3 regions of the Bradyrhizobium sp. Kon56 genome follow, and region 1 is predicted to be linked to each of the others. Evidence: riboswitches for the same ligand, from Rfam matches in the RefSeq annotation. Region 1 holds a riboswitch; each other region holds the start of a gene.
What was found. Region 1 has a riboswitch for glycine ahead of gcvT (glycine cleavage system aminomethyltransferase GcvT). Riboswitches for the same ligand answer to the same signal wherever they lie in the genome.
Positions count from the first base shown of each region.

Region 2: it holds a riboswitch for glycine, as region 1 does, so the genes downstream of both, AC0L3B_RS33745 (D-amino acid dehydrogenase) here and gcvT (glycine cleavage system aminomethyltransferase GcvT) in region 1, are expected to answer to the same signal.
Region 3: it holds a riboswitch for glycine, as region 1 does, so the genes downstream of both, AC0L3B_RS37125 (FAD-dependent oxidoreductase) here and gcvT (glycine cleavage system aminomethyltransferase GcvT) in region 1, are expected to answer to the same signal.

Region 1 covers NZ_JBVVOU010000007.1:67,915-78,020, reverse strand. The annotation lists gene AC0L3B_RS13450 (NADP-dependent isocitrate dehydrogenase) at 1-522, shown strand, start outside; gene AC0L3B_RS13445 (DUF3455 domain-containing protein) at 621-1,115, shown strand; gene AC0L3B_RS13440 (cyclic nucleotide-gated ion channel) at 1,120-2,346, opposite strand; gene alaS (alanine--tRNA ligase) at 2,351-5,044, opposite strand; glycine riboswitch at 5,267-5,356, shown strand; gene gcvT (glycine cleavage system aminomethyltransferase GcvT) at 5,516-6,664, shown strand; gene gcvH (glycine cleavage system protein GcvH) at 6,676-7,044, shown strand; gene gcvP (aminomethyl-transferring glycine dehydrogenase) at 7,207-10,071, shown strand.
Region 2 covers NZ_JBVVOU010000036.1:24,653-34,758, reverse strand. The annotation lists gene AC0L3B_RS33775 (LysR family transcriptional regulator) at 1-165, opposite strand, end outside; gene AC0L3B_RS33770 (acyl-homoserine-lactone synthase) at 237-869, opposite strand; gene AC0L3B_RS33765 (helix-turn-helix transcriptional regulator) at 963-1,685, opposite strand; gene ald (alanine dehydrogenase) at 2,002-3,114, shown strand; gene AC0L3B_RS33755 (MFS transporter) at 3,468-5,150, opposite strand; gene AC0L3B_RS33750 (Lrp/AsnC family transcriptional regulator) at 5,968-6,444, opposite strand; gene AC0L3B_RS33745 (D-amino acid dehydrogenase) at 7,070-8,320, opposite strand; glycine riboswitch at 8,384-8,471, opposite strand; glycine riboswitch at 8,475-8,572, opposite strand; gene AC0L3B_RS33740 (D-aminoacyl-tRNA deacylase) at 9,333-10,106, shown strand, end outside.
Region 3 covers NZ_JBVVOU010000062.1:31-10,136, reverse strand. The annotation lists gene AC0L3B_RS37150 (acetate--CoA ligase family protein) at 1-497, opposite strand, end outside; gene AC0L3B_RS37145 (acyl-CoA dehydrogenase family protein) at 756-1,913, opposite strand; gene AC0L3B_RS37140 (acyl-CoA dehydrogenase family protein) at 1,960-3,156, opposite strand; gene AC0L3B_RS37135 (aminotransferase class IV) at 4,712-5,185, shown strand; gene AC0L3B_RS37130 (hypothetical protein) at 5,416-5,970, shown strand; glycine riboswitch at 6,113-6,211, shown strand; glycine riboswitch at 6,215-6,302, shown strand; partial or broken gene AC0L3B_RS37125 (FAD-dependent oxidoreductase) at 6,364-7,185, shown strand; partial or broken gene tnpC (IS66 family transposase) at 7,254-8,809, opposite strand; partial or broken gene tnpB (IS66 family insertion sequence element accessory protein TnpB) at 8,864-9,216, opposite strand; gene tnpA (IS66-like element accessory protein TnpA) at 9,197-9,655, opposite strand; partial or broken gene AC0L3B_RS37105 (transposase) at 9,687-10,106, opposite strand, start outside.

The DNA.
Region 1 (10,106 bases):
GAGTTCAAGAAGGAATTCGACGCCAAGGGCCTGACCTACGAGCACCGCCTGATCGACGACATGGTCGCCTCCGCGCTGAAATGGTCCGGCGGTTATGTCTGGGCCTGCAAGAACTACGACGGCGACGTGCAGTCCGACACGGTGGCGCAGGGCTACGGCTCGCTCGGCCTGATGACCTCGGTTCTCCTCACCCCCGACGGCAAGACGGTAGAAGCCGAAGCTGCCCACGGCACGGTCACCCGCCACTATCGCGAGCACCAGAAGGGCAAGGAGACCTCGACCAACTCGATCGCGTCGATCTTCGCCTGGACCCGCGGCCTGTCGCACCGCGCCAAGCTCGACAACAATGCCGAGCTCGCCAAGTTCGCCAACACCCTGGAGAAGGTCTGCGTCGACACCGTCGAGGAAGGCTACATGACCAAGGACCTCGCGCTCCTGGTTGGCGCCGACCAGCGCTGGCTCTCGACCACCGGCTTCCTCGACAAGGTCGCCGAGAACCTCGGCAAGGCGCTGGCGGCGTAAGCCGTCCGCATTTCGCCCGACTGGGACGGACATCATCACGGGCCGCGTCGCAAACGCGGCCCGTTCGCTTATTTGGACCTTTGCGCGGAGATGCGACCATGTCGATCAAGCTTGCCGTCCCCTGCCTGTTGCTGCTCGCTGGACCGGCTGTGGCCGCCGACCCGCTTCCCGACGCCATCGCCGCGCCCGGCGAGAGCATCGTGCTCAGCGTCCACGCCGAGGGCGCGCAGGTCTATGAATGCAAGGCCGGCACCGACGGCAAGCTCGCCTGGGCTTTTCGTGAACCGATCGCGACGCTGCTGTCCGAGGGCAAGACGATCGGCCGGCACTATGCCGGACCGAACTGGGAGCATGCCGACGGCAGCGCCGTGGCCGCCAAGGCCGCCGGCAATGCGCCGGGTACCACCGCCGCCGACATTCCCTGGCTGAAGCTGGAAGTGACCGCCCACCGCGGCAGCGGCGTCCTCACGCCCGTTACCACGGTTCAGCGCATCAACACCCATGGCGGCAAGCTCGACGGCGCGTGCGACAAGGCCGGCGACTTCAAGAGCGCGCCCTATTCAGCCGACTACGTCTTCCTGAAGAAGGGCTGAGCGCTCAGCGGTCGGTGCCGTCGCGCTCCGCCTGCGCCAGCTCCGCCACCGCAAGGTCACCGCTGCCCTCCAGTCGCGCCTTTGCGGTCTTGTGGACGTGCGCGGCCAGCGTCGGCATGCGTTCGATCAGGGCGTGAAAGTCCTGGGCGTCGAGCACCAGCAGCCGGGTCTTGCGTGTCGCCGTCACCGTGCCGCTGCGTTTTGTCTTATGCAGCAGCGCGATCTCGCCGAAGAACGTGCCATCCGCGAGCCGCACCTGCTGGTTCGGCAGCGCGATCTCGACCTCGCCGGCGGTGATGAAATACATCGACGAAGCCGCATCGCCCCGCCGCACCAGGATCTCGCCCTCCTCGATCGTGCGCGCCCGCAGCAGCCGCATGATGTCGGCGATCTCGGATGCGCTGAGATGCGAGAACAGCGGCACCCGCGCCAGCATACCCCAGGTGACCACGAAGTCGCGCCGCTTCACCTCTTCCGCAAACGCCGTCGAGATGATCGCGACCGGCAGCGCGATCATGGCAAAGCCGCTGATGATGGTGAAGACGGAGATGAACTTTCCGAGCGCCGTCACCGGCACGACGTCGCCGTAACCGACGGTGCCAAGCGTCACGATCGCCCACCACATCGCCTGCGGAATGGTTCCGAGCTTGTCCGGCTGCACGTCGCGCTCGATGGCATAGAGCAGCGAGGCAAACGTCAGCACCGCGCCGATCAGGATGACGATGCAGCCGATCAGCGCCCGCCGCTCCGCGTGCACGGCCGCGAGCAGCGACCGCATCGCCGGCGAGTAGCGCACCAGCTTGAAGAACGGCAGCACGCCGAGCGCTGCCAGCGTTGCATGCCGGCCCGTGGCCAGCACGACCGCGGCCGGCAGGAACGCGAGCAGATCGATGATGCCGAGTGCGGAGAAGACATAGCTGAGCCGGTCGGACAGCGCGGACGCTGCGCGCTGGGTATGGCCCGCCACCGTCCACAGCCGCGCCGCATATTCCAGCGCGAACACGATCACGGACAGGATGGTGATCGCCGAAAACAGCGCGCTGAATTGCGCGTCCAGCTCCGGCACCGAGGCAAGCATCATCGCGATCACGTCGAGCACGATGACGGCGATGATCAGCTGGATGAAGCGGGACCCGACCGAGTAGGCCAGCGGATCATGCTCCAGCAATTCGTAGAGGCGATCCCTCAGATTGGGATCGCGGAGCCCAATTCCTCGCGGAACGGGGCGCACCTGCCTACGCGCCGGCCGATTTTTGTTCAGCCATGGCTTTTTCGATAGCCGTGAGCGCCGCGGGCGCATTGGCGCCATCAGGGCCGCCGGCCTGCGCCATGTCGGGCCGCCCGCCGCCGCCCTTGCCGCCGAGCGCTTCGGAGGCGACCTTCACCAGATTGACCGCATTGAAACGCGAAGTGAGGTCCGCGGTGACGCCGACCACGACGCCGGCCTTGCCATCCTCGGTGACGCCGACGATAGCGACGACGCCGGAGCCGATCTGCTTCTTGCCGTCGTCGGCAAGGCTCTTGAGATCCTTCATCTCGATGCCCTCGACCGCGCGCGCCATCAGCTTGACGTCGCCGACTTCGCGCACACCTGAGGCCGCGCCGTTGCTCGAAGCTGCACCGCCGCCCATCGCCAGCTTCTTGCGGGCGTCGGAGAGTTCGCGCTCGAGCTTCTTGCGCTCCTCCATCAGAGCGGCAATGCGCGCCGGGACGTCGTCGATCGAGGTGCGCAGCTCGTGGGCCGCGGTCTTCGCCAGCGCCATGGTGTCGTTGGCGTGTTTTCGCGCGTAGTTGCCGGTTAAAGCCTCGATGCGGCGCACGCCGGAGGCGACCGCGCTCTCGCCCGTCAGCGTGATCAGCCCGATGTCGCCGGTCCGCCTGACATGCGTGCCGCCGCAAAGTTCGACCGACCAGCCGAGTGCGTTGGCGCCGCGCTCGCGCGCGGTCCGGCCCATCGAGACGACGCGAACCTCGTCGCCATATTTCTCGCCGAACAGGGCGCGTGCGCCGGCCTCACGGGCCTCGTCCACGCCCATGACGCGGGTCGAGACTTCGTCATTCTCCAGCACCACCTCGTTGGCGATGTCCTCGACGCGCGCGAGCTCCTCCGCCGTGATCGGCTTCGGATGCACGAAGTCGAAACGCAGCCGATCCGGCGCAACCATCGAGCCGCGCTGGGCGATATGGTCGCCGAGCACCTGGCGCAGCGCCTCGTGGATGAGATGGGTCGCCGAATGATGCGCGCGGATCGAAAAGCGCCTGCCGTGATCCACTTCGAGCTGCAGCGCGGTGCCGAGCTTCAGCTCGCCGCTCTCCAATGTGCCGACGTGAACGAAGAAATCACCGAGCTTCTTCTGAGTGTCGGTGACGCGGAACTTGATGCCGCCCTCGCCGGTCAATACGCCGGTGTCACCGACCTGGCCGCCGGACTCCGCGTAGAACGGCGTCTGGTTCAGCACGATCGCCCCTAGCTCGCCGGCCTTGAGGCTCGTGGCTTCCTTGCCGTCCTTGACCAGCGCAGTGACCACGCCTTCAGCGCTCTCGGTCTCGTAGCCCAGGAATTCGGTTGCGCCCAGCTTCTCACGCAGCGGGAACCAGATCGCCTCGGAAGCCGCTTCGCCAGACCCCTTCCAGGATTCGCGCGCCTTGGCCTTCTGACGCTCCATCGCATCGGTGAAGGAGGCCTGGTCGACGCTGATGCCGCGCGACTTCAGTGCGTCCTGCGTCAAATCGAGCGGGAAGCCGTAGGTGTCGTACAGTGTGAAGGCGACGTCGCCGTCGAACATGTCGCCCTTCTTCAAGGACGCGCTCTTCTCGTCGAGAATGGCGAGGCCGCGCGTCAGCGTCTTGCGGAAGCGGGTCTCTTCCAGCCGCAGCGTTTCCTCGATCAAATTTTCCGCGCGCATCAAATCCGGATAGGCCTGGCCCATCTCGCGCACCAGCGCCCAGACCAGGCGATGCATCAGCGGCTCTTGCGCACCGAGCAGCTGCGCATGGCGCATCGCGCGGCGCATGATCCGGCGCAGCACATAGCCGCGGCCCTCGTTCGAGGGCAGCACGCCGTCGGCGACGAGGAAGGCCGACGAACGCAGATGGTCGGCGATGACGCGGAACGAGGCCACGGTCTTCTCGTCCGGTCCGCTTCCGAGAGCAGACGCCGTCGCGTCGATCAAATGACGGAACAGGTCGGTCTCGAACACGCTGTCGACGCCCTGCATGATGCAGGCCATGCGCTCCAGCCCCATGCCGGTGTCGATCGAGGGACGCGGCAGCGCCACGCGCTCCTCCTTCGTCACCTGCTCGTACTGCATGAAGACGAGATTCCAGAATTCGAGGAAGCGATCGCCATCCTCCTCAGGCGAGCCCGGAGGCCCGCCCCAGATGTGCTCGCCGCGATCGATGAAGATCTCCGAGCACGGCCCGCACGGCCCGGTGTCGCCCATCGCCCAGAAATTGTCCGAGGTCGGGATGCGGATGATGCGGTCCTCGGAGAAGCCCGCGATCTTCTTCCACAGCCCGGCCGCCTCGTCGTCGGTGTGGTAGACCGTGACGAGCAGCTTGTCTTTCTTGAGCCCGAATTCCTTCGTGATCAGCGTCCAGGCCAGCTCGATCGCGTGCTCCTTGAAATAGTCGCCGAAGGAGAAGTTGCCGAGCATCTCGAAGAAGGTGAGATGGCGCGCGGTGTAGCCGACATTGTCGAGGTCATTGTGCTTGCCGCCGGCGCGCACGCATTTCTGCGAGGTGGTGGCGCGCTGATAGGGCCGCTTCTCGACGCCGGTGAAGACGTTCTTGAACTGCACCATGCCGGCATTGGTGAACATCAACGTCGGATCGTTGCGCGGCACCAATGGCGAGGACGACACGATCTCGTGGCCGTTCTCGGCAAAGAAATTCAGAAAGGTCGACCTGATCTCGTTGACGCCGCTCATGTTCATCCAATCGGGTGTGCTTGCACCCGCCTTCCAGCCACCCAAACCGCAAGTTTGGGCTGATATCTGCGGGCCAATGCGCTTTTAGACAAGGCCAGCTTGGCTGTCCAGAAACTGTGCAGCCAGATCAAGGCGTTGCCGCAGTCGCGTAATCCGTTGGAAAGCCGCCGATGCCGCGTTGACAGGCTTGGCCGGCCTGTGGTCTTTACCTATCTGTATCGTACGGCCACGTCGGGAGAGACCGGCACTGGTAGCCGGCGCCGAAGGAGCAACCGCCCCGGAAACTCTCAGGCAAAAGGACCGCGTGGCTTTGACAGCATCTGGAAAGAGGCGCCGACGGGCCAAGACCTTTTAAAGGGTAGGTTCGGACAGCGTCCGCCGACGGGATAATACTCTCAGGCACAGCGACAGATGGGGCTTCGACTGGTGTCCACGGGAAATCGTTCCCGGGGAACCGCCGAGGGCCCCCCGATGCTTGCGCGCGACGACAAAGACTCCCTGAAACGCACCCCCCTTTACGACCTGCATGTCTCGCTCGGCGGCAAGATGGTGCCGTTCGCGGGCTATGACATGCCCGTGCAATATCCGGCCGGAGTCCTGAAGGAACACCTTCATACCCGCAACGCAGCCGGCCTGTTCGATGTCTCCCACATGGGCCAGATCGCACTCAGGCCGAAATCCGGCAAGGTCGAGGACGCCGCCCGCGCGCTGGAAGGACTGGTGCCGCAGGATATCTTGGCGATCGCGCCGGGCCGGCAGCGCTACGCCCAGTTCACCAATGCCGAGGGCGGGATTCTGGACGATCTGATGGTCGCCAATTTCGGCGATCACCTCTTCCTGGTCGTCAACGCCGCCTGCAAGGCCGAGGACGAGGCGCATCTGCGCGCGAATCTCTCGGACGACTGCATGATCGATTCGCTTGCCGACCGCGCGCTGATCGCGCTGCAGGGGCCGAAGGCGGAATCGGCGCTGACGAAATTGTGTGCAGAAGCACCCGCCATGAAATTCATGGATTCCGGTCCGCACAAGGTCGCCGGCCTCGACTGCTTCGTCTCGCGCTCCGGCTATACCGGCGAGGACGGCTTCGAGATTTCGGTTCCTGCCGGCGATGCCGAACGGCTCGCCAAGGCCCTGCTGGACAATCCTGACGTCATGCCGATCGGGCTCGGCGCCCGTGACAGCCTGCGGCTCGAGGCCGGGCTTTGTCTTTACGGCCACGACATCGACACCGCGACCACGCCGGTCGAGGCCGCACTGGAATGGTCGGTGCAGAAGAGCCGCCGCACCGGCGGCGCGCGTGCCGGGGGCTTCCCCGGCGCGGCAAAGATTCTCGCCCATTTCGACCATGGCGCATCCCGCCGCCGCGTCGGCCTGCGCACCGAGGGCCGCGCGCCGGTGCGCGAAGGCGCGCTGCTGTTTGCGGATGCGACCTCCGCCGAGCCGATCGGAAAGGTCACCTCGGGCGGTTTCAGCCCGAGCCTGAATGCGCCGGTCGCGATGGGCTATGTGCCCACCGCATCGAGCGCGATCGACACAAAACTCTTCGCCGAGGTGCGCGGCCAGCGCCTGGCCGTGCAAATCGCCGCCATGCCCTTCGTGAAAAACACCTACAAACGCTGAGGACCGAGAAAATGACCACGACGCTGTACACCTCCGACCACGAATGGCTCGCGATCGACGGCGATGTCGCCACCGTCGGCATCACCGACTACGCGCAATCGCAGCTTGGCGACGTCGTGTTCGTCGAATTGCCCAAGCTCGGCCGCACGCTGAAGAAGGCCGAACCCGCCGCGGTCGTGGAATCGGTGAAGGCCGCATCGGACGTCTACGCGCCGGTGACGGGCGAAGTGCTCGAGACCAACGCCGCGCTCGCCGCCGAGCCCGCACTGGTGAACTCGGATGCGCAAGGCGCGGCCTGGTTCTTCAAGATCAAGATTGCCGACAAGAGCGAGCTCGGCGGTCTGATGGACGAAGCCGCCTACAAGGCCCACACGGCGTGAGATGATGCGAACTCTGACCTCATATTCGGTGTCATCGTCCGCGAAGGCGGACGATCCAGTACGCCGCGGCCAATCGGCCCTAGCCGAAGCGGCTGCGTTTACTGGATGCCCCGCCTTCGCGGGGCATGACGGCGACAAGAACATCTGAAGCGAGGACCCATGATGACCGCGCACCGCAAATCCAACGGCGACACCACCAGCTTCGTTCGCCGCCACATCGGCCCCTCCGCGCGCGACGTCACCGCGATGCTCGAGGCCGTCGGCGCGAACAGCGTCGATACGCTGATGGCGCAGACGCTGCCGGCCTCGATCCGGCAGGCCGTCCCACTCGATCTCGGCAAGCCGCTCAGCGAGACCGAAGCGATCGCGCATATGGGCGAACTCGCCGCCCAGAACCAGGTCTTCACCTCGCTGATCGGCCAAGGCTATTCCGGCACGATCCTGCCCGCGGTAATCCAGCGCAACATTTTGGAGAACCCGGCCTGGTACACGGCCTACACGCCCTACCAGCCTGAAATCAGCCAGGGCCGGCTCGAGGCGCTGCTCAACTTCCAGACCATGATCTGCGACCTCACCGGGCTCGACGTCGCCAACGCCTCGCTGCTCGACGAGGCTACCGCTGCCGCCGAAGCGATGGCGCTCGCGGAGCGGCACTCACGGGTCGAAGCAAAGGCCTTCTTCGTCGACAAGGACGTGCATCCGCAGACGCTCGCCGTGATGCGCACCCGCGCGGAGCCGCTGGGCTGGACCCTGGTCGTGGGCGATCCCCTCACCGATCTCGACAAGACCGACGTGCTTGGTGCACTGCTGCAATACCCGGGCAGTTCAGGCGCTGTGCGCGACCTCAGGCCCGCGATCGCCAGCCTGAAGGCCAAGGGCGCACTCGCGATCATCGCCGCCGATCTGCTGGCGCTGACACTGCTCGCCTCGCCCGGCGAGCTCGGCGCGGACATCGCCATCGGCTCGGCGCAACGTTTTGGCGTGCCGATGGGTTATGGCGGGCCGCACGCGGCCTATATGGCGGTGCGCGATGCGCTCAAGCGCTCGCTGCCCGGCCGCATCGTCGGCCTCTCCGTGGATTCGCGCGGAATGCCGGCCTACCGTCTCGCGCTGCAGACCCGCGAGCAGCACATCCGCCGCGAGAAGGCGACCTCCAACATCTGCACCGCGCAGGTGCTGCTCGCCGTGATCGCCTCGATGTATGCAGTCTATCACGGCCCCGAAGGCCTTTCGCAGATCGCGCGCAATGTGCATCGCCGCGCCGCGGTGCTGGCGGCCGGCCTGCGCAAGCTCGGCTTTGCGCTGCAGTCCGACAGTTTCTTCGACACGCTCAGCGTGGATGCAGGGGCGAAGCGTACCGAAGTCGTGGCGCGCGCGGCGGCCGAGAAGATCAATCTCGGCGCTGGCGAAACTGCATTGCGGATCGCGCTCGACGAGACCACCACGCCCGCAACGGTGGAAGCAGTCTGGCGCGCCTTCGGCGGGCAGCTTGCATACGCCGAGATCGACGCCACCACGCGCGAGGCGCTGCCGGAGACGCTCAAGCGTGCGACCTCTTTCCTCACCCACCCCGTCTTCCACGCGCATCGCTCGGAAACCGAGATGCTGCGCTACATGCGCAAGCTCAGCGACCGCGACCTCGCGCTCGACCGCGCGATGATCCCGCTCGGCTCGTGCACCATGAAGCTGAACGCGACCACCGAGATGATGCCGCTGACCTGGCCGGAATTCGGCAGCCTGCATCCGTTCGCCCCGCCTGAGCAGGCGAAGGGCTACTACGCGCTGTTCGCGCGGCTGGAAAAATGGCTGTGCGACATCACCGGCTATGACGCGATCTCGCTGCAGCCGAACTCGGGCGCGCAAGGCGAATATGCCGGGCTGCTCGCGATCCGCGGCTATCACGCGGCGCGTGGCGAGACGCATCGCAAGATCTGCCTGATCCCCTCCTCCGCGCACGGCACCAACCCGGCCTCGGCCGCGATGGTCGGCATGGACGTGGTGGTGGTCGCCTGCGAGAAGAACGGCGACGTCGACGTCAATGATCTCCGCGCCAAGGCCGAGAAGTATTCGAACGACCTCGCCGCGGTCATGATCACCTATCCCTCGACCCATGGCGTGTTCGAGGAGCACATCCGCGAGATCTGCGAGATCGTGCATGGCCATGGCGGACAGGTCTATCTCGACGGCGCCAACCTCAACGCGCAGGTCGGCCTTAGCAGGCCCGGCGATTACGGCGCCGATGTCAGCCATCTCAACCTGCACAAGACCTTCTGCATCCCGCATGGCGGCGGCGGCCCGGGCATGGGCCCGATCGGCGTCAAGGCGCACCTCAAGCCGTTCCTGCCCGGTCATCCGGCGACGGATGGGAAAGCGCCTGTGGGGCCGGTCTCGGCCGCGCCGTTCGGCTCGGCTTCGATCCTCACCATCTCCTACATCTACATCCTGATGATGGGCGGCGAAGGCCTCAAGCGCGCCACCGAGATCGCGATCCTCAACGCCAACTACGTGGCTGCAAGGCTCGATGCGCATTTCCCGGTGCTCTACAAGAACGAGAAAGGCCGCGTCGCGCATGAGTGCATCGTCGACCCCCGCGCGCTGAAGACGACCTCAGGCGTCACCGTCGACGACATCGCCAAGCGCCTGATCGATTACGGCTTCCACGCGCCGACCATGAGCTTCCCGGTGCCGGGCACGCTGATGATCGAGCCGACCGAATCGGAATCCAGGGCGGAGCTCGATCGTTTCTGCGATGCCATGATCGCCATTCGGAAGGAGATCGCCGAGGTCGAGGCTGGCCGCTTCAGGATCGAGGCGTCGCCGCTGCGTCATGCCCCGCACACCGTGCATGACATCGCGGACGACGATTGGAAGCGCGCCTACACCCGCGCCGAGGGTTGCTTCCCCGCGGGCACCTCACGAACCGACAAATATTGGTCCCCGGTCGGGCGCGTGGACAACGTCTATGGCGACCGCAACCTGGTGTGCTCCTGCCCGCCGGTGAGCGATTACGCGGAGGCGGCGGAGTAACCGTTTTGTAGGGTGGGTTAGCCACCGGCTGCGCG
Region 2 (10,106 bases), on a different contig from region 1:
GATTTCATCGATTCTTCGGCTGAGACTCGATTGTTGCGACTTCAACAACTCCGCGGCTCCGCGGAAGCTGCCGCAATCGGCCGCAGCAACAGCCGATCTCAGGTGTTTCAGCTCGATTGCCTTGCTGGCTTGAAGGGAGGGTCTTGATCGACGTGGTCTGTGCATCGTAAGTCTTAAGCAGATGGGTTTTCCGCTCCAATGTGCAGCGATGTCCCGATTGTACTTGCTTCCAGATCCTAGGCGGCCGCTCGGATGACTGGCGCCCAGAGCACCGGACCTGAGATGTGTCCCGCTTTGCGGATGCGATGCAACGCATCGGGCGAGACCTCGAGGTATCCAGCAATGGCCGTGGTGTTTCCGAGAGGACGAGCTTTTCCGATCGGGCGGAGGGGCCAGCCTGCGCGCCGAAGAATGCGCTCCATCCGGGCGTCGGTGACAGTGACGATTTCGGTCAACTCGATGGAAAGGCTGAACTCAATCATGCCCGCAAACAGCTCGTAAGTGGCAGCAGCAAGTCCGCCCTTAGCCTTCGGTGCATCCGACGGAACATCGAGCGCAAATCGGCTGCTCTCCCAGATCCGATCGCCTCGTGGCGCCGGCTGCCCGTCCAGAAGGATTGGGAAGGTGTCTCTCAACATGGTTGGGCCGGTTGAAGGCAGAAGCCGGACGCAACCCTGAAGACATGCATTGCTTGAGCGGTTCAGTAGATGCACCGGCCGAAGGACATCAAACTCGTCGACCTCCATGTCGCCGCTGACCCCGACGTCCCAATCCAGGCGCTGTTTGAAAACACGATACCTCAGTCGATGCATCTCGGCGAGATCATCGAGGAACTCGCCGTAATAATCTGGGGTGATGAGCTGCATCATTCTTGCCTCCCTGCTTTGCTCGTCAAACAAAGCAGAGAAGTCGAGGCTGGTGCACCTGTGCAGTCACACAGGTGTCTATGGCGAGGCGGCGCTCTATCTTCGAAACTTTGCCTCGGTCAATAGGACGACGGCTTGACGAAGCGAGCCAACGCCGAGCTTCGCTCGGGCGTTATCCAGGTGAAAGCACGCGGTACGCTCGGACATGCCGAGAATAATCCCGATGTCGCCAGCAGATTTGCCGCGCGAAGACCATTCCAGGCATTCGAGCTCTCGGGGAGACAGCACCACACCGCCGACCATGCGATCGGCGGTCCAGAAACGCCTTGCATGTGCATGGAAGAACGTCGCGATTAGTCGCAGGTTCTGGGCATGTTTGAGTACCGAGCGCTCAAAATTGGTGCGACGGTCGTCGGTCGCAAAGCTCAGCGCGGCGAGCGGACCGTTGTCATCGTGGATTGGAAGTGTGAATCCATAACGGATGCCGAATTTAGCAGCCTCTTCAAATAAGTCGCGCTCCCGTTCCGATCGGATGGGCGGGCCAAATTCCAGCCCCCATTGAAAAGGCTGACTATCTCGAATCGCCCGACGCACCACGGGATCAACAGATTCGTACTTGTGTCGAAGGTAGTGTGCTGTCCACGATTGTGGGTATGTCGAGATTAGGTTCGGGCGCCCACCCGGTTTATGGGAGAGCGCAAGATAGGCGAAGCAAGATAGATTCAGCGCCTCGGCGATATCTGCCATCCCCTGCCGGGCAGAGTCACGATCTGTGCTTTCGGCGAGCCGGTCGGCGAGTTTTTGAAAGGCTCGATGCAGCGCGGGTGACCACACGGTGTCCTCGGTGATTGATAAGGCGAATCGAAAGTGTTCTGAGCGGGCTGCTCGGGAAACTTGCGTCCAAGTATGCTGGGCCCAGGTCAGCTGCAACCTCGACAAGCCGGGGCTGGGCGGATTCCATTCTGCGGTCTTTGCGAATTTGTGGGGCTCGAGGCTTCTTCTAGATCTCAAACTTTGATCCGTTTGGAATCCTGCATGATTGCGGGAAACGATGGTGAATTTCCGCAAGGTTTGGCCATTTACGTCGCAGCTTGTCCTGCTCTTTCGATTAAAAGCAGTCTCAAGGAGATCGCAAATGAAGATCGGTGTTCCCAAGGAAATCAAGACCCACGAATACCGCGTGGGCCTTACGCCGGGAGCCGTCCGCGAATACGTGGCCGCCGGTCACAGCGTGCTCATCGAAACGAATGCTGGCGTTGGCATTGGCGCAACGGATGAGAACTATCGCAAGGCGGGCGCAACGATCGTGGGCTCCGCTCGGGAGGTGTTCTCATCTAGCGAGATGATCGTGAAGGTCAAGGAACCTCAGCCTTCCGAATGGACCCAGCTACGAGAGAACCAAATTCTATTCACATACCTGCATTTGGCACCGGATCCCGAGCAGGCGAAGGGTCTCCTCAAGTCGGGGTGCACGGCAATCGCCTACGAAACCGTGACTGATGCGCGCGGCGGACTTCCTCTGCTTGCACCGATGAGCGAGGTTGCAGGTAGGCTTGCCATCGAAGCGGCAGGTAGCGCCCTCAGGCGCCACGCCGGCGGACGGGGATTGTTGATTGGTGGCGTACCAGGTGTCCCCCCGGCCCGCATCGTGGTGATAGGCGGTGGCGTGGTCGGTACGCATGCGGCACGGATGGCGGTGGGTTTGGGTGCGGAGGTCACGATTCTTGACCGCTCAATTTCTCGATTCCGTAAACTGGATGAACTGTTCGAAGGCCGCGTTCGTACCACGTTCTCGACAATAGAAGCCCTCGAGCAGGAGGTATTTGCGGCGGATGCTGTCATTGGCGCCGTGCTTGTCCCCGGCGCGAGCGCGCCGAAACTTGTCAGCCGGGGCATGTTGAGCTCGATGCGCAGAGGCTCGGTGATCGTGGATGTCGCAATCGATCAGGGCGGATGTTTCGAGACATCGCGTCCGACTACGCACGCTGATCCAACCTACGAAGTTGATGGCGTCATCCATTATTGCGTCGCCAATATGCCGGGAGCTGTTCCGCTCACCTCGAGCCAGGCACTGAATAACGCGACTCTTCCATTTGGGTTGGCTCTCGCCAACAAGGGATTTGCAGCCGTGCTCGAAGATCCGCATCTGCGCGCAGGTCTCAATGTCTACCGAGGCCGGCTGACTTATAAGGCTGTGGCTGAAAGTCTCGGCTTGCCGTTTTCACCGATCGATCAGGCCGCGGCCTGATCCCAGAGGCCTCCCTAGGAGGCGTTTTCCTCCCTGACTTGGCGGGCCACTCCTTCGGGAGTGGCCCCGTTTTTTAGACCGTCTATGAATTCGTTCAGAGACACTCGAGCTGCGGCGGAAGCAAGAAACCAACTTGCAATACGAGTTGAGTAAGGACGACCTTGCGGCTCTGGTAGTCTGCAAAAAAGAGCACTGTTCCAGTATCTCCGTCCGATCTGCATATTTCCAGACCTGACGCAGCGCTCATGGCGTCGAACCGGTGCGCCCGCAGACTGCTCCCAGATCCCCTGAGGCGAGCTCGCCACCAGGAGCATACTGATCATCACGGCTGCGCGGCCTTAGAAATGATATTCCTACGTACGACTCCGCCTGTAGTCGCCAAGCAAAGCTTCGTTGGCGGAATGGTCCGGTACATCGTCCTTCCACCGCACGGATCCGAACGGGCGTTCTAGCATGCGACGAATACGCACGGGCTCGGGACCGGTGTGGAAGGCCGCCGCTTGACGGTCTAGCGCGCGTTCGGAGTGGGTCGATCGGTTGCGTTGACGTAGATAATCAAGCCACGTCGGGCAATGGTAGCGCTCGGTCCACAGTTCGGGATCGGCAATATCACGTGCGATCGACCAGCCATACGCGCCATTCCGTTTCCGGAACAGCTGCACGTCTTGCATCACATTGTGAAAGGCCCGCGCATTCTCTTGTGCCACGCGATATTCGATTTCTATCACAAGCGGTCCACTACGATCGGTTAGCGCAAGCCTAACCTCAGGATGCGCGAGCGCCTCGGCGTCCTCGCTTCGTGGGTTTATGCGAGGCATGCGAAGCCAGAACCCCAATAGCGGAGAAATCAACATCAGGACGGCGGATAACAAAAGTGCCGTTTCGACGCCGGCGGCATCGGTCAGGCGACCCCAGCCCCAGCTACCGACGGCAATCCCGCCCGAGCTTGCTGCCTGGTAGGCCGCGAGCGAGCGTCCCGCGACCCAGCGCGGTGCCGACAGTTGCACGCCAATGTTGAAAAGGGCCCACGCCATCATCCACACAGCCCCTGCAAGGACAAGCGCGACCGATGTTAGAACCAGCTCGCGGCTCAACGCCACCGCGGCAAGCGCGCCCCCCATCGACAGTGCGCAGGCGCGGATTGCTGCCTCACCGCTCATGCGCTTCCGCACTTCGGGTACGTTTAGTGCTCCGATCACCGCGCCAAGGCCAAACGCGCTGAGCGTAATCCCATACGTCTGGGCATCGCCTCGGAGGAGATCGCGCGCGACTAACGGCATTAGCGCGATGATTGCGCCGCCGATCACGCCCGTGATCATGGAGCGGATCAGAACAATTTTGATCGGGGGCGAATTAGCGATATAGCGGACCCCCGAAACGATGGCACGATTTAGCTTTTCGGGGGGAAGATACGAGGGCTCGGAAATTCGCTTCCACAAGAATAGCGCAATAAGCAGCGGCAGATATAGCAACGCGTTCAACGCGAAGGAAGCTACTGCGCCCGCTGTCGCAACCACAATGCCGCCGATCGCTGGTCCCAGGCTGCGCGCGATATTGTAGCTGATGCTGTTCAGCGCGACCGCCGCTGGAAGTGCTTCCGCTGGCACCTGCTCGCTAACGGAGGACTGCCAAGCAGGATCCATCAGGGCCACGCCGCTGCCGATTACGAAACACAGTATCAGTAACAGGTCCGGCGTGACCAGGCCGCGCCAGGCAAGTGTCGTCAGCGCGGTCGCACCAGCGAGCAAGATGCCGAGAGAGACGAGCATCACGATGCGCCGGTCATACATGTCAGCAATGGCGCCGGCTGGCATCGAGATCAGCATAACGGGCAGCAACAACGCGGTCTGGACTAGCGCAACTTTGTCGGCGGACGATGTCATCTGAGTCATCGCCCACGCCGCGCCGACGCTCCGAATCAGGGCGCCCAGATTCGTAAGCAGACTTGCGAGCCAGATACGCCGGAAAGTGATGTGGCGGAACGGCGCAGTGATGCCTTCAGCGCTGAACGTCCGAGACTTGGGAGAATAAGTCATCTCGCTTGCTGCGTTGCCTCCGATGAATTGAAGAGAGACTCCGAGAATCGGCTGCTGAACGGGTGAGCGGCCCTGTCTGATGTGTGCCGCATCTGTGTGCGAAAAGCCTTAAGAGAGCCAACCTTGCTCCGAGATTTCGCTGTGGTGTTGTCCAGCTTGGTGCGAGCGAATCTGATTCTTGCCCTGCAAGCGTGAGCGTCAACGACACCGCCCCTTGCCTAGTCACTCCGTGCGACATGCCAGCGGCTTCGGCCAGATGTGGCACGCACTTAATGGCGCCAGAGGCTGCATTCTCTGGGATAGGTATTGATCCCGAATAGTGGATTTTATCGTGGCCGGCTGTGGGAAGCGAGCTGCTGCGTTAGCCGGGCCGCGGATGAACCGCCGCCGATTTCTTGAGATTCGCATGGTCTCGTCAGAGTGGAAAGGCAGCAACAATTGAACGCATGCAGGCGGACGTCCTACCCGCTAAACCGATCTGCAAAAGGTTCACTAGCCGATACACTACAAGATCGATATGGCAGTTTGCAGCATTTTCCGCGCATTGAGCGATGAAAAAGCGCGCTATGCGAGGTCCCTCTGTTCGGTAAACGGTTGCCAGGTCCTCCGCGATCGAGTTAGTCAGCTCGCTCGCGCCACAAGGCTCAAGCGATAGACAACCAGCGCCGCGAATCTGGGTGAGAAGCTGCTGGAGTTGGGAATTGCACCTCTTGCGCAAATGTCTGCGCTCGCTTCGTAGCGTACCCGGCGGCAGTGCGCTTACCTGATCTGGCGATGGACAAACGAGGACAAGCAGATTCGCTTGGCGAGATACGCTTCAATCCTCGGATGGAGCCTCGATTGGAATAGCAAAGCCGGCTTTTACCCGGTCCATTACCACCATCGTCTTGAAGCCTTTGATATCAGGGTTCTCACGGAAGAATCGCCGGGTGAACTGCTCATAGTCGTCCATGGTGCGTGCGGTAATGTACAAGACAAAGTCAGCATCGCCTGTAACGTAAAACCCATTGACGACTTCAACTGACGATTTGATAGCCTTTTTGAATCTGTCAATTATGTCCGAGCGCTCGCGCTCCAAGGTCACCAGCACAAGCATCTGAATAGGTCGCCCTACCGCCTTCGCCGAGACGATGGAAACGTCGGCCTCGATGATGCCGTCCGAGCGAAGCCTCTTTAGTCTGCGTTGACACGCGGTAGCAGAAAGCCCGGCCAGTTCGCCAATCGCCTCGGATGTCAAACGGTTATTCTTTTGCACAATCTCGAGGATGTGAGCGTCGATTCGGTCGTATTGCATAACCGGCTCCGGGCTTGAGAGGAAATTCTGCAACGAGTCGGTGCCTAGCGCAGAAAAACGTCTCGAAGTTGGGAAATCTCTTCGAAAAACATCATTACGACACCAGTATCGTCGATCCGTCGGCAATTTCAACAAATATGCGCTGCGTGACTTGCAAAATGATCTTTGAAAGGCCGCGGTCCTGCTACTCCGACGCACCGCGAAGATCACAGCTTGGGAGCGGCGAAATAGAAATAAGAGTTGCCGTCGATCCGCTGGCGTTCGGTGCCGGTATGACGTCGGCCCTCGAGTGTGATGGGCCCCTTTGTCGATAACAACAAGGTCGTTGGCTGGGGATATTTTTCTGCTCGGTCATGCAGAGATCCGCTACTCTCTTGCCTGGCATTAATCCGTAAGCAGTTATACGGATGATGATTGCGTCACATGGAGGCTGTTGAAGGCGACGGCGCCAAGTGGCTCATCGAGGTCTTCGTCTGAGCAATTAAGCTCTCGGGTCGTAAGCCGGTGAGGGTAACGTGTTCGTAGGATAATACTGCAAGATCCTGCTGTGGCGCTGTCAAGCGATATGCCCCCGGCTTTGATGCCGCCAGGAGCATAGTTTTGCGAGCTGGATAAGGCTAAACGCCTATGAGGCCACGGATCGGCTCAGCCGAGTTTTACTATCATCTGTTGCAATGACGTCCGCGACCATCTCAGCTGTGACAGCGGATAATGTCCAGCCGAGGTGACCATGACCGGTGTTGTAGAAGATATTCGGCCTTTTACCTCGGCCGACCCTCGGCATCATGCTAGGTGTCATAGGACGCAAGCCTGCCCATGGCACCACCTGCGCGGTGGACACATCCGGAAAAGACCGCTCTACCCAGCGCACCAGAGGCTTAATTCGGTCCCAGCGGATGTCGCGGTTCTCGCCGTTGAACTCCGCGGTCCCAGCGACACGGAAGCGATCTTCTCCTAACCGGCTGGTCACGATCTTGGTGGCCTCGTCGAGCAGGCTGACACGGGGCGCAGCCTTTTGGCTCGTTTCATCCCCGAGCTCGACCGTGATGGAGTATCCCTTGACGGGATAAATGTTTATCTTGTCCCCCAGCATTGAAGCAATGCGTCGGCTGCCGACCCCAGCGCAGACCACCGCTCTTTCAGCTTTAAGTTCCTCCTTCAGAGGGCCTCCTTCCCATCGTACGACCACACCGTCTCGATCAGCTTGCATGCCGCAGATCTCTGCACCAAAGACGAAGCGTACGCCCCTTCGCTCGCAAGCCGCAGCGAGACCACGCGTGAACTTGTGAATGTCGCCCGTTGAGTCAGATGGGGTAAAGAAACCACCGTAATACTGATCACGCAGCGCTGGCTCTATCGCGAGCATTTCGGAGGGCGTCACGGGGCGACGATCCAATCCGCCCTGGAGCAGCAACTGATTCACGCGAGAAGCCGTATCGAAGTCGGCCTTACTCGAATAAACGTGTAATATTCCTCGCCGCTCCAAGTCGAAAGCGATGCTCTCCCGATCGGCAAGCTCAAACAGATGTTGCCGCGCCGCTATCGCCAGCTTTGTCGTTTCGATCGTATTGCGACGGTAATGCCGAATCTGGCCTACGAACTCCGCGAGCCAAGTATATTTGTGAAAACTGGGACTTGGGTTCAGCAGCAATGGTGCGTCCTTGCGCAGCATCCACCTCAAGCCTTTTACGATCGTTGCGGCGTTATTCCAGACTTCGGCATTGCTTGCCGATAATTGACCGCCATTGGCAAACGAAGTGTCCATCGCGGGATAACGCTGGCGGTCAAAGACACTGACCGAATAGCCGCGGCAGGCCAAGGCATAGGCCGTTGTAACTCCGGTGATACCGGATCCGATAATGATGATCGTGCTCATCGTATGCTCCAAGACAGGGATGAATGAACGGTGAAATGGCTTTCGCCATCACTCCGTCCCCAAATCTGTCCGTGCACCTGAGAGCTTTCTCCGCAATCCTAGTGGATAACGGTCCCCTTCGGTGGGTGCCGACTGGCACCTCTCTCCAGATCGTCCTCGGTGTGCGGTCCTGGGCCTGAGAGTTTCCTTGGGGGGTTGCTCCGTCGGCGGCGATGTGCCTGTCGGCTCATCGCACTCTCCCGCACACCATCGTCAGACACGATAACAGTCTCAGACGTACTCACTACATGTCAAGCCATGACGCATCGTTGAAGCTCGAGATTCGGCGGCGTAGGCGATGCTCGATAATGTTGCTCTTCCAACCGTCCGATCACCAGCTGGTTTGCCGCTAAGATCGCTGTGGTGGCCTAGCATGTACGATCGTATCCGCTGGATGTCTCACCGGTTTTGAACAAGCTGTTGCTGCAGAACGCAGCAAAACTGCGATCTTAACAAAAAAACGCACAATGTGAGCGTGGGGCAGCTCTAATAAATACATGGTGATGTAGGACTCTCCAAAAGCTGTGCGCGGCATGCATCTCTTTCAACGTCGAGTCAAAATGGACGGCTGCACCCCTGACTCGCTTGCTCTGCTCGACCGAGGGTTCTGCAGCGTTCTGGCGTCGACGTTTCTCGCGTCTGGCGATAGAATTGAGTCTGGCTTGGCGCGCGACGAACTGAGGTTCTCTGCTAGTTCGGCGATCAACTCCCGCGATCTCCAAGTTGTGCGATTTCACGGCGCTGCTTCGCCAAAGACGCCAGCCGATCACAAGACTCAGCTCGCGCGTGGCGCCATTCTGAGGCTGTTCGGGCCGGGGTTGATCGGCTCTCAAGCGCCTGGTCGCGCCTTGCGAACTACGATCTCAGCTCAAATAGCATGCTGTTTTCATATGAAGCCCAAAAGATGCGGGCGCCGAGTTGAGGATAGATGTCGTACGCTTTCGATCTGCGTTGAACTCGATGGAGAATCGCGGTGAGACATGCCGTCTTCGTCTTCTGCGTCGATCACGAAAGGGATCCGGTTGCGGGTCACGTTCTGGATGCCCTCAAGGCCGAATGCACCCTTGTTCGAACGGGTTTAGAGCTCGATGGGCACTCCGTACTCGAGGTTCCTGGCTTGCATGGCGCCAGGATTTCGATCGTGCCCACTAACGAGGTCGTAAGTAACGACTATGGGCGCTACGCGCCAATCTTGAATGAACGCTTCGGTGACGCCAACGTTATTGGAATCGTGAATTGGCACGAGGGGGCCAATGCACAAAACGCAATCTTCTCGGTTCAAACGACCGGCGACCTGGCGACGGGGACTTTCAGCGCAGTCGACCCCCGGATTACTCGGGGCCTTCTTCTAGCCATCGAAGCCGAGCGCGTCACGTCGGGTCTTGCCGACTTTCGCACTTACCTGGAAGCGACTCATTGGTCGGGCGTCAAGGCGGGTGATGCTGGTACCCGTCTCGCTGACTTGCGGCCTTCTGCAATCGATATCGAGATCGGAAGCTCGCCAGCAGATTGGACTAATTCTCGTGCCGCTCGGGTGCTGGCGCGTTCGCTATTGCGAACGTTCGATCGCATGGACGAAGCGGTAACCTCCGTCCTTTGCATCGGTGGCGTTCACTTCGAACCAAGCTTTACGAGCGCCATATTGCAGGCACAAGACGAACCCCCGATAGCAGCAAGTCATGTCCTACCAAACCATTGGCTAGTGTCGGGCGGCTATGACCAGGAAAGTCGCTTGGTCGATCTAAGA
Region 3 (10,106 bases), on a different contig from region 1:
ATGCTTGAAGACTGCGTGATAATAGCGACGCCACGGCTTCCTTCGGCCAGCCTGACGCCACCATGCTGGTCAGGCCACAAAAGTGCACCATCGGCATAGTTGATCAGACCGTAGCAGTTCGGACCAAGCATCGGCATGCCCTTGGCAGCCTTGACCACCTCGCTCTGCAGCCGTTCGCCTTCCTGGTCGTAGGCTCCGACTTCGAGAAAACCGGAAGCATAGCAGACGGCGCCCCCAGCGCCGCGCTCGGCGAGGGCTGAGATCACGTCTACAGTGAGATGCCGGTTCACGCCGACGAAAGCGGCGTCGGGCGCACCGGGCAGATCGGCCACTGAACGGTAGGCCTTTCGGCCGGCAATCTCACCTTTGGTGGGGTGCACCGGCCAGATCTGGCCGCCAAACCCTATCTTAATGGATTGCGCAACAACAGATGCGGCCTGTCGACCTCCGAATACGGCGATAGATTTCGGACGTAGAAGGCGTTCCAACTTATGCATCGATCGGGTCCTAGATTCATATAGCCAAGATCGCGCTGGGGCTCCAACGGCGATCCATCGCCGACTTCTGCGGTGAATTGCGTCAAACAGCAACCCCCCAGAGAGGGCGAGGTCACTGGGATCCTGCGATCAAATTGATCACCGGATTCATATCCAAACTGCTCACGCCCGCAGGACGGTTGCCCAGTGAAGTCTCAACTGGAACACGATGTGCCGGCTTGACGAGTTTACTCACACCGGCGCCTTAATTTTTGCCCTTCAATTCATCGGCTCACTGAGGAGCCCTCCGAGAGCGGCAAGTCGCCTTAAATGAAAGTCTGTGTTCCCAAACGAGGCATCTAACATGGTCACATGCTTGAAATAGTGACCAACGCCGTACTCCATGGTCATGCCGATGCCACCGTGGAGTTGGATCGACTGATGGCCGATCGCCCTCGCCGAGCGCCCGATCTGGACCTTTGCCGCCGAAATGGCGCGCTCGCGTTCGGTCGCCTTGACTTCGCTTGCCATTATTGCGGCATACATTGCCATCGAGCGGGACTGCTCCAGCTCCACAAACATGTCGACCGCCCGATGCTGCAACACCTGGAATGTGCCAATCTTTCTACCGAACTGCTCGCGCGTCTTGAGATATTCGAGAGTGATGGTGTGCATTTTGGCAAAGGAGCCGACGGCTTCTGCGCAAATTGCTGCAATCGCCTCGTCAGCCACTCGCGAAATGACTGGGAAAGCCCTTTCCGGGTCGCCAATGACATTGGCTGCCTCAACGTGCACGTCCTCGAGCTTGATCTCTACCGCGCGCAAACCGTCTTGTGTCGGATAGCCGCGGCGCGAGAGACCCGGCGCATCGGCGTTGACGAGGAACAGGCCGATCCCATCCTCGTCCCGCGTATCCCCGGCTGTTCGCGCGGATATGATGATCTTATCGGCCGAGCCACCGTGGAGAACAAGGGCTTTCGTGCCGTTAAGGATCCATCTGTCTCCGTCCTTTTTCGCCCCCGTCTTAGTGTAGAAAAGGTCGTAGCGCGACTGCGGCTCAGCATAAGCGAAGGCCAATTTCATTCGGCCCTCCGCGATCGCGGGGATAATCTTCGCCTTTTGCGCCTCAGTCGCTCCGTGCCGCAGGATGCCGCCGGCAAGGACAATGGTCGCGAAATAGGGTTCGAGAATCAGCGCCTCGCCGAAGGCCTCCATAACGATCATGGTATCCACCGCGCTGCCGCCGAAGCCGCCATATTCTTGAGCGAAGGGCAACGCAAGAAGCCCGAGTTCGGCATAGCGTGACCACATCGCTTCACTATATCCCCGCTCCTCCGCCTGATAAATGCGGCGGTTCTCGAAGCCGTAACCGTCGAGCAGCAGCCGCGCGACACTTTCTCTGAGAAGCCGCTGCTCCTCCGAAAGATCAAAGTTCAACGTGATATTCTCCTAAACTGGGGCCGCCCAGCGGGCCATCGAGGCATTAGAGGCCGAGGATCGCCTTTGCTATGATGTTCTTCTGAATCTCGTTGGAGCCCGAATAGATCGACGCCGCGCGGCTGCCGAAATATGTGGGCGCGGCCCTCGCGATCCACTCGAGGCCAATCGGTGGCCCGTTGTCACTCTCGAGTTCCTCTTCTGAGAAATAGGGGAGCACATAAGGTCCGGCCACATCCACCAAGAGTTCTGCGGCCGCCTGCTCGATTTCCGAGCCTCGGAGCTTAAGGATGGAGCTTGCAGGGTCCTGCGTGGCCTTCTCCTGCTTCGATGCATTAGTTACCACGCGAAGCTGCGTTAGTTCGAACGCCTTTAGTTGGACCTCGACGGCGGCGGCTTTCTCGCGGAATGTGGCTTGATCGATTAGTCGCTCAGCGCCGACGTGACACTGCGCAGCAAGTCTCTTGGCGCACAGGATACGCTCCTCGGAAATGGCTACGCCGGCGTCTGCGAAGCGTTCGTTGCCGAGAAGAAACTTGGCATAGTCCCACCCCTTATTCTCTTCTCCGACGAGATTCTCAACCGGAACACGGACGTTGTCAAAAAACACCTCGTTAACTTCGTGACCGCCGTCGATTAGCTGTATCGGACGCACACTGACGCCTGGCGTCTTCATGTCGATCAAAAGAAAAGAAATCCCTTGCTGTTTTTTCACATCAGGATCGGTCCTGACCAAGCAAAAGATGCAGTCGGCGTACTGCGCCCACGTGGTCCAGATCTTCTGGCCATTGACGACATAGTGACTGCCATCACGCACTGCTCGTGTCCTGAGTGAAGCGAGATCGGAGCCCGCGCCCGGCTCAGAGAAGCCTTGGCACCACCAGTCCTCAGCGTCGGCAATACGCGGCAGATAGTATTTCTTCTGCGCCTCATTGCCGAAGGTATAGATGACGGGACCAACCAAAGACTCGCCGTATCCGAACTTAAACCGCGCGGGAAGAGCTCGCACCTCTTCTGCGAAAATATACTGCTGCAAGGGAGTCCACCCCGCTCCTCCATATTCTTTAGGCCAAGTCGGGACACCCTTCCGATTGAGGATACGCGCTCCCGCAGCCCTCTCGTCTTTCGACAACCGACGGCCTTCGGCTAATTTGCGTGGTATCTCCGGCAACATGTTTTCACGCAAGTCCTGCCGCACTTCTTCGCGAAAGCGCCGCTCTTCTTCTGTGAATGCGAGATCCATTGAATCTTCCCGTGTCTAACGCTAGTTCGAACTGCCACAATTGTGATTGCGGAGCACTGCCAAACCTTGAAGAAGGTGGGCCTCGATCAGAGACGTTGCATCGAGATCACCCTCAGCATAACGCCCCTCGCGAACTTCATAAGGACGCCCCCGCAGCCCACAACGGCCGACCGCCGCTCCGGATCAGCACCACATGCGACCTTCGCTCGACCGGGAGGACAGCACCTATGACCATGCAGGCATGAACACATTTGAGCCATTTCACCGCTATGCCACGCAAACGACACATCTGAATAAACAGTACCGGTTCTGCATGCAGAAAATAAATAATATAGTGGCTGATAAGCAGAAATCCTGCGTCTCCCCGTCAAGCCTTGAAGCATTACCTCTTCCTATCCAACGGTGATCGAAGAAAGGCGCCAAAGCTCCCTCCCCCACTATCCCCATTCCAGCTCTATTGCTGGTTGGCTTCACAACGCGACTGTCATCTAGCTCTAGTGGCCGATGAGCGCACGGGCGCGCAAGGCGGCGCGGTGCCGAATTCGCATCAGCGAGATCCAGAGCTGTGCATGAAGGACATTGAGTCGGTGAGGATAGCGGGCTCTATGCGTACGCGCTTAGTGCGGCCTAAGCCATGTCCTCGAACGAGGTCACCTCCTGATCGAATACGGAGCAGTATCGAAGAAACGCTCAACGCAGTGCGGCCTCACTGTGTCAACGAAGGGTGCGGCGTCAAAGCGCCTGCGGTCGCTTCGAATGCACCCGACACCGACATGCGAAATTGCCCGATATCAACCAGATTCGGAGCCGCGAATTTCCTTCTATGCTGAGGGCGCCAGAGCCGAAATGCGAAGAGCTCGCCGCCTGGCCGCGTTCCTTTTGTACGAAAGCTTCACGTTTCGGACGGAGAATTTAGACTAGGCGAGATGCCAGATCCGAGGAATGCGGCTCGTTGGGCTTCTAACATCCAACGTGACCAGGTTCAGTGGGCCGGCCGTGCCGATCCTCGACATCTTGATGGAGCACCATGTCCGCGATCCTTTTGTCCCAAAGCAAGAACTTATTCCTTGTCTCAATCCCTCCTATTTCCAATGACTCCGATGAAAGAGCCCTCACCCCCGCTTTCGGCAATCGATCAGCATCACATCGGTCAACGGCGCTACCCTCATGGGGTCGCCTTCATGGATGGGCAGTACCTTCCGATGTCCGAGGCCAAGATCTCTGTGCTCGATTGGGGTCTCCTCCACTCGGACGCGACCTACGAAAACGTGCACGTGTGGAACGGCCGGTTTTTCGGTTGGATCTGCACCTTGACCGATTTCCGGCAGGCGTCGAACGTCTTCGAATGAAGCTGCCCTACAATCGCGAGACAATTGCTTCGATCCCCAAGCAGTGTGTCGCTATTGTCGGGTCATAAATCGGCTTACGTTGAGATGATCTGCACGCGCGGTTCATCGCCGACATTCAGCCGCGATCCCCACCTTGCAGAGAACCGGTTTATCGCGTTTGCGGTAGCTTATGGTTCAGTTGCCAAAAGGAACAACTGGAAAGAGGTTTGCGCGTCGCGATTAGCGAGAGTGTCCGCATCCCGCCGGGTTCAGTCGATCCCACGATCAAGAACTATCATGGGCTTGATCTCGTAAAGGGTCTTTTCGATGCCTACGACGAGACGGCGCTGATCCTAGATACGAACGGGCATATCGCCGAGGGTCCAGGCTTCAACGTGTTGGTAAAGGACGGATCGTTGAGAACGCCGGCTCTTGGCGTGTTACCGGGTATTGCGCGTCGGACCGTGTTCGATCTTTGTGCTGAGATTGGCCTCGCCGCCACTGCTGCTGACATCAGTCGTGACGATATCAAGAAGGCTGACGAGGTGTTCATTACCTCTACTGCCGGCGGCATTGTGCCAGTGACGCGCATCGACGACACGACGATCTCCAAAGGCCAGGTCGGGCCCATCACCCTCCAGCTTACAGATCTTTCTTTGCCAAAGCACGCGGATCCCGCATGGTCGACTGCTATCATTTAACCATGATCGGAAATGAACCATGCGCTCGCAAATTGGTCAGCGACTTCGTGACATCGAAAGCTCCAGAAAGTCGAGCAAGAGATCGCCTCGCCTCAGTCGACGCATATACACCTGCGCGCACTTGGCGAGCGCGAGCTCCTGAACATGTGCGCCAACAATTATCTCGGTCTGGCCAATCACCCGGCCCTGGTGCGAGCCGCGCATACAGGTCTCGAACGGCAGGCTTTGGAATGTTGTCCGTGCGATTCAGTTGCGGAACGCTCTCCGTTCACCGAGCGCTTGAAAACAGGCTTTCCAACTACCTTCGGGGGGAAGATACGATCCTAATCGGGTCGTGCTTCGATGCGAACGCCGGGCTATTTGAAGCCTTGCTCGAAGCTGCCGATGCGGTAATCAGCGACCGCCTGAAATCGAGCGAATTGAAAATCGAGGCAGCGGATCGCCGGACCAGCAGCGAACTTAACCTGCCCGCGCGACGAACAAGAGCGAATCCTGCCGCCATAAGCCAGAGGCGTCGACGCAAGTGGCGTGAAGAGCCCCTCATCGAGCAGAGCGACCGCGTCAGGCGTGCAGGCCTCCATTTTGGCTCGACTTTGAAAGAGATGCATGCCAAGCACAGCTTTGTAGGGTCCTACACCACCGCAGATTTATTAGAGCGTCGCCACGCAAACCTTGTGCGTTCTTTTGAGGATCACGCAGTATTTCTGCGCTGGCTGCCGATAGCTCGCTGGAAACCAATGGGACATCCAGCGAATGCAATCATCAAAAAAGCGAGATCAGCATAGTACTAGGCAACAAACCACCTGCTAAGCTGGGTGGGGAGCTAGGGCAAACATCGAGTTGTCGCTTACGCCGCCGATTTTGGGTCCGACGATTCATCGCGGCTTGACAGGTAGTGAGTACGACTGAGAGTGTTATCGTGTCTGATGATTGTGTGCGGGAGAGCGCGATAAGCCTGCAAAGGCGTATCACCGCCGACGGAGCAACTCCCCAAGGAACTCTCAGGCCCATGACCGCACACCGAGGACGATCTGGAGAGAGGTGTCGGTCAGCCCCCACCGAAGGGGACCGTGATCCACGACGATCGCGGACAAAGCTCTCAGGTGCACGGACAGATTTGGGGACGGAGACATGGCGAAGCCATTCACCGTTCGTTCAATCCTGTCTTGGAGCATACGATGAGCACGATCATCATAATCGGGTCCGGTATCACCGGAGTTACAACTGCCCATGCCCTGGCCCGCCGCGGCTATTCGGTTACAGTCTTTGATCGCCAGCGCTATCCGGCGATGGACACTTCGTTTGCGAACGGCGGCCAATTATCGGCAAGCAATGCGGAGGTCTGGAAATAACGTCGCAACGATCGTAAAAGGCTTGAGGTGGCTGCTGCGCAAAGATGCACCATTGTTGCTGAACCCAAGCCCCAGTTTTCACAGCTATACTTGGCTGGCAGAGTTCGTAAGCCAGATTCGAAACTACCGCCAGCACAACACGATCGAAACGACGAAGCTAGCGATAGCCGCTCGCAAGCATCTTTTTGAGCTAGCCGATCAGGAGAGCATCGATTTCGACTTGGAGCGGCGAGGAATTTTGCACGTTTATTCGAGCAAACCCGAGTTCGATGCGGCCTCTCGCGTGAATCAGTTGCTGCTCAAGGGCGGATTGGATCGCCGTCCCGTGACGCCTTCTGAGATGCTTACAATAGAGCCAGCTCTGCGCGATCAGTATTATGGTGGCTTCTTTACCCCGTCTGACTCAACCGGCGACATTCACAAGTTCACGCGCGGCCTCGCTGCGGCTTGCGAGCGAGGAGGCGTACGCTTCGTCTTTGATGCAGAGGTCTGCGGCATGCGGTCCGACCGAGACGATGTGGTCGTACACTGGAAACGAGGTTCGCAAGGAAGAACTCAATGCCGAACGCGCAGTGGTCTGCGAAGGAGTCGGCAGCCGCCGCATTGCTTCAATGCTGGGGGACAACATACATTTATCCCGTCAAGGGTAAGCGCTCATTTTCCCGCACGTTGGCGGCCCTTGCAACAGCTGATCGCTTTCAGACGGACGGATCGGGTCAGGCTGCGGCGGCGTCGAGGAAGTTGAAGGGCAGGAGATCGTCGATAGCTGCGTTCTCGGGGCGCTGAGGCAGTTCCGTAAGGACGTGGCGCAACCACGCTAACGGCTCAACGCCACAAGCGCGGCAGGTCAGCACTAAGCTTAGACGATGGCGCTGGCCTTGGCTCCGTCGACGGTATCGCTGAACAACCAACTCTTGCTGCCAGTTGCAAAAACCCTGATGTCGCGCTCCAGAAGATTATTGTCGATCGGCATGCTGCCGTCCCCGGTGTAGCGCGTCAGATAATCCCACTGGTTCAGTGTGTAGGACACAGCGTCGCCGAGCTTGCTGTCAGGCAAGACCTTCGGGGCGATTTCAGTGAGCCATACCTTGAGAGCATTGAGGATGGGGACACTATGTTGCTGGCGGAAGCGGCGAATGCATTCGGCCTGTGTTTCACCCTTCTCCGGTATTTCGTCCCGCGCCTGCCTTTCAACCCGGTAGAGCTGTTCGAAGAACCGGAGCGCCTGTTCCGGCGGCCCGCCACCCTTTTTTCTCGCTTTGAGTGCGTCGACGAAGCGCCGCTTGGAATGGGCCATGCATCCAAAGATGGGTGGCCCCCGCCAGTGTAGCCATCGCTCATCAATATCCCGCGGTAATCGCCGAGGAAGCCTGCGGGTGTATCTGGCCGCGGCCCGGCTGATATTCGAGCAGCACGATCGGCTCGTCACTGTCCTCGCCGCTCCGGTAAGCCCACATATTGACGTGCTGGCGGCCTCTCTGTCCATTTCCTTCAGCACCTGGACCGTGGTCTCGTCACCATGGATGAGGGGCTGCGATCTGAGCCGTAGCTTCAGCGCGTCATAGATGCGGGAGAGATGTTTTTCGCTCGAGCCGATCACCCAGTGGCCCAGAGCGCCTCGGCTGACACGAACGCCGGCGCGCTCGAATGCCTGCGCCAGGCGGTAGAGCGGTGTGCCGTCGACATACTTATGAACGAGCGCGAAAGCCAGCGTCGAGGCCGTAGCGATGCTGCCTGGCAAAGGTTGCGTGGGTATTGGCGCGATCACGACCGGCGTGTTGATCCCGGTGCGGTCGCAATGACGGCAGGCATATTTGAACCGCACATTCTGCAGGACCTTCGCCTTCACCTCGATATGAAGTTGCTCGGTAACGGTCTCGCCCATGCGATGCATCTGGTGACGGCAGCAAGGACAAGCCTTCTGGGCGTCGGGAAGGTCATACTCGACACGCTCGCGCGGCAGGTTTTCCGGCAAGGCCTTGCGGCCGCGCTTCTTTCCCGTCGCCCCTTCGCTCGCCGGCAAGCCCGTGTCCGGCAGGACAACGACATCGCCATCTTCGCTGTCGGCGTCGTCCTTATCCGCGGCCTGTTCGGCTTCATTGAAGAGGCGGTCAATGTGCTTCTCGCCCTTCGGCGCAAAACGATACAGCCGCGCAAGGGCCAACTCTTCCTCAAGTTTAACGACCCGTTCGGCGAGTTGACGGTTCTCCGCCTGCAGCGCAGCAATGCGCGCCATCAACTCTTCAACAGTCAGTTCGCCGGGTCGATTCATCAGATTCTTGAATCGAAAGCATGTCGCCGCGTCAACCGCACAATTCGGGAGCCGTCAGCCTGCGACCTGATATTGCCGCACTGGATGGCGGACCATTGCGTCAATATCGATGCCGTCGAGAATCCAGTGCAATTGCTCGGTCGTAAGCTGGACGACCGTAGCCTCCCGGCGCGGCCACCTGAACCTGTCCTCGGTCAGCCGCTTCCGGACCAGCACAAAGCCCGACCGATCGAAGACAGCAGCTTCATCCGGTCGCAACGGCGATTGCAGAACGCAAAAACCGCCGGAGCAAACGGATCGAGCGCCATCGTCTCCTGCACCAGAACCGCAAGGCTGTTGATGCCGGCTCGGAAGTCGATCGGCTCGCGGTGCAGATAGACTTGCAGGTCAGCGACCAGTGTGAACATGACACAGCGCTCCGATTACGGCTGCCAACGCATCCACATCACCGCAATCCAGCGTCAACTTCACGCCGTTTGGCAGCGACGCGCTCATCTTGGCTGGAGAGGGAAAACATGCAGCCCTTTTGGGTTCCGACCCACGCACTTCATCACGGGTCGCCGGCAAATCCACCGCAGCCATACTACTCTGTCGCGACAGGGCCCGATCGGCAGCACTTTCAATCTGAACCGGGATGAACGCCGGCGGTGAGGACGGCGGGAGGGATTGGGTCTCCGCGCGCTTCTTGATCCACTTCCGAAGAAGGTTCGCATTGGCCCCATGTTCGAGCGCAAGCCTTGATACCGACACGCCAGGCTCAAGGCAGGCCGCGAATGCGGGGTCGTATCGGCGGCGCCCGTTCCGACAGACAAGCCTCACCCGCGGTTTCTGCTCATCTTCTTCCATCACTTGGTGTCCACCTATTTTGGTCGACACCTCATGCATCAGAGCACTCAACAGCAAAAGGTGCGTAGAAATTCGCGCTTACACCTAATGGATACGGACGCGATGTCAGCAATTTGCGAATGTAGCCGTCGCCGCGCTTACTGATACCACCCAAACGCTCCTTACCCCCGGTCGAATGCTGCTTCGGTACTAATCCAAGCCAGGCAGCGAAATGCCTTGCCGAAGCGAACTGTTGTGGATGGTCGACAGACGCCGCCAGGGCGGAGGCGGCAAATGGGTCGACGCCCGCCACCTTCATGAGACGCCGACACACTTCATTGTCTTTGGCAGTTGCAAGGATCATCTTCTCGTAGCTTTCAATGTGTAGCTCAAGGTCTTCGATCTGATCGACAAGGATTGAAAGGGCGCTACGCGCCCTCTGTGGGATGCGCTCGTCAACGTCCACGAGTGC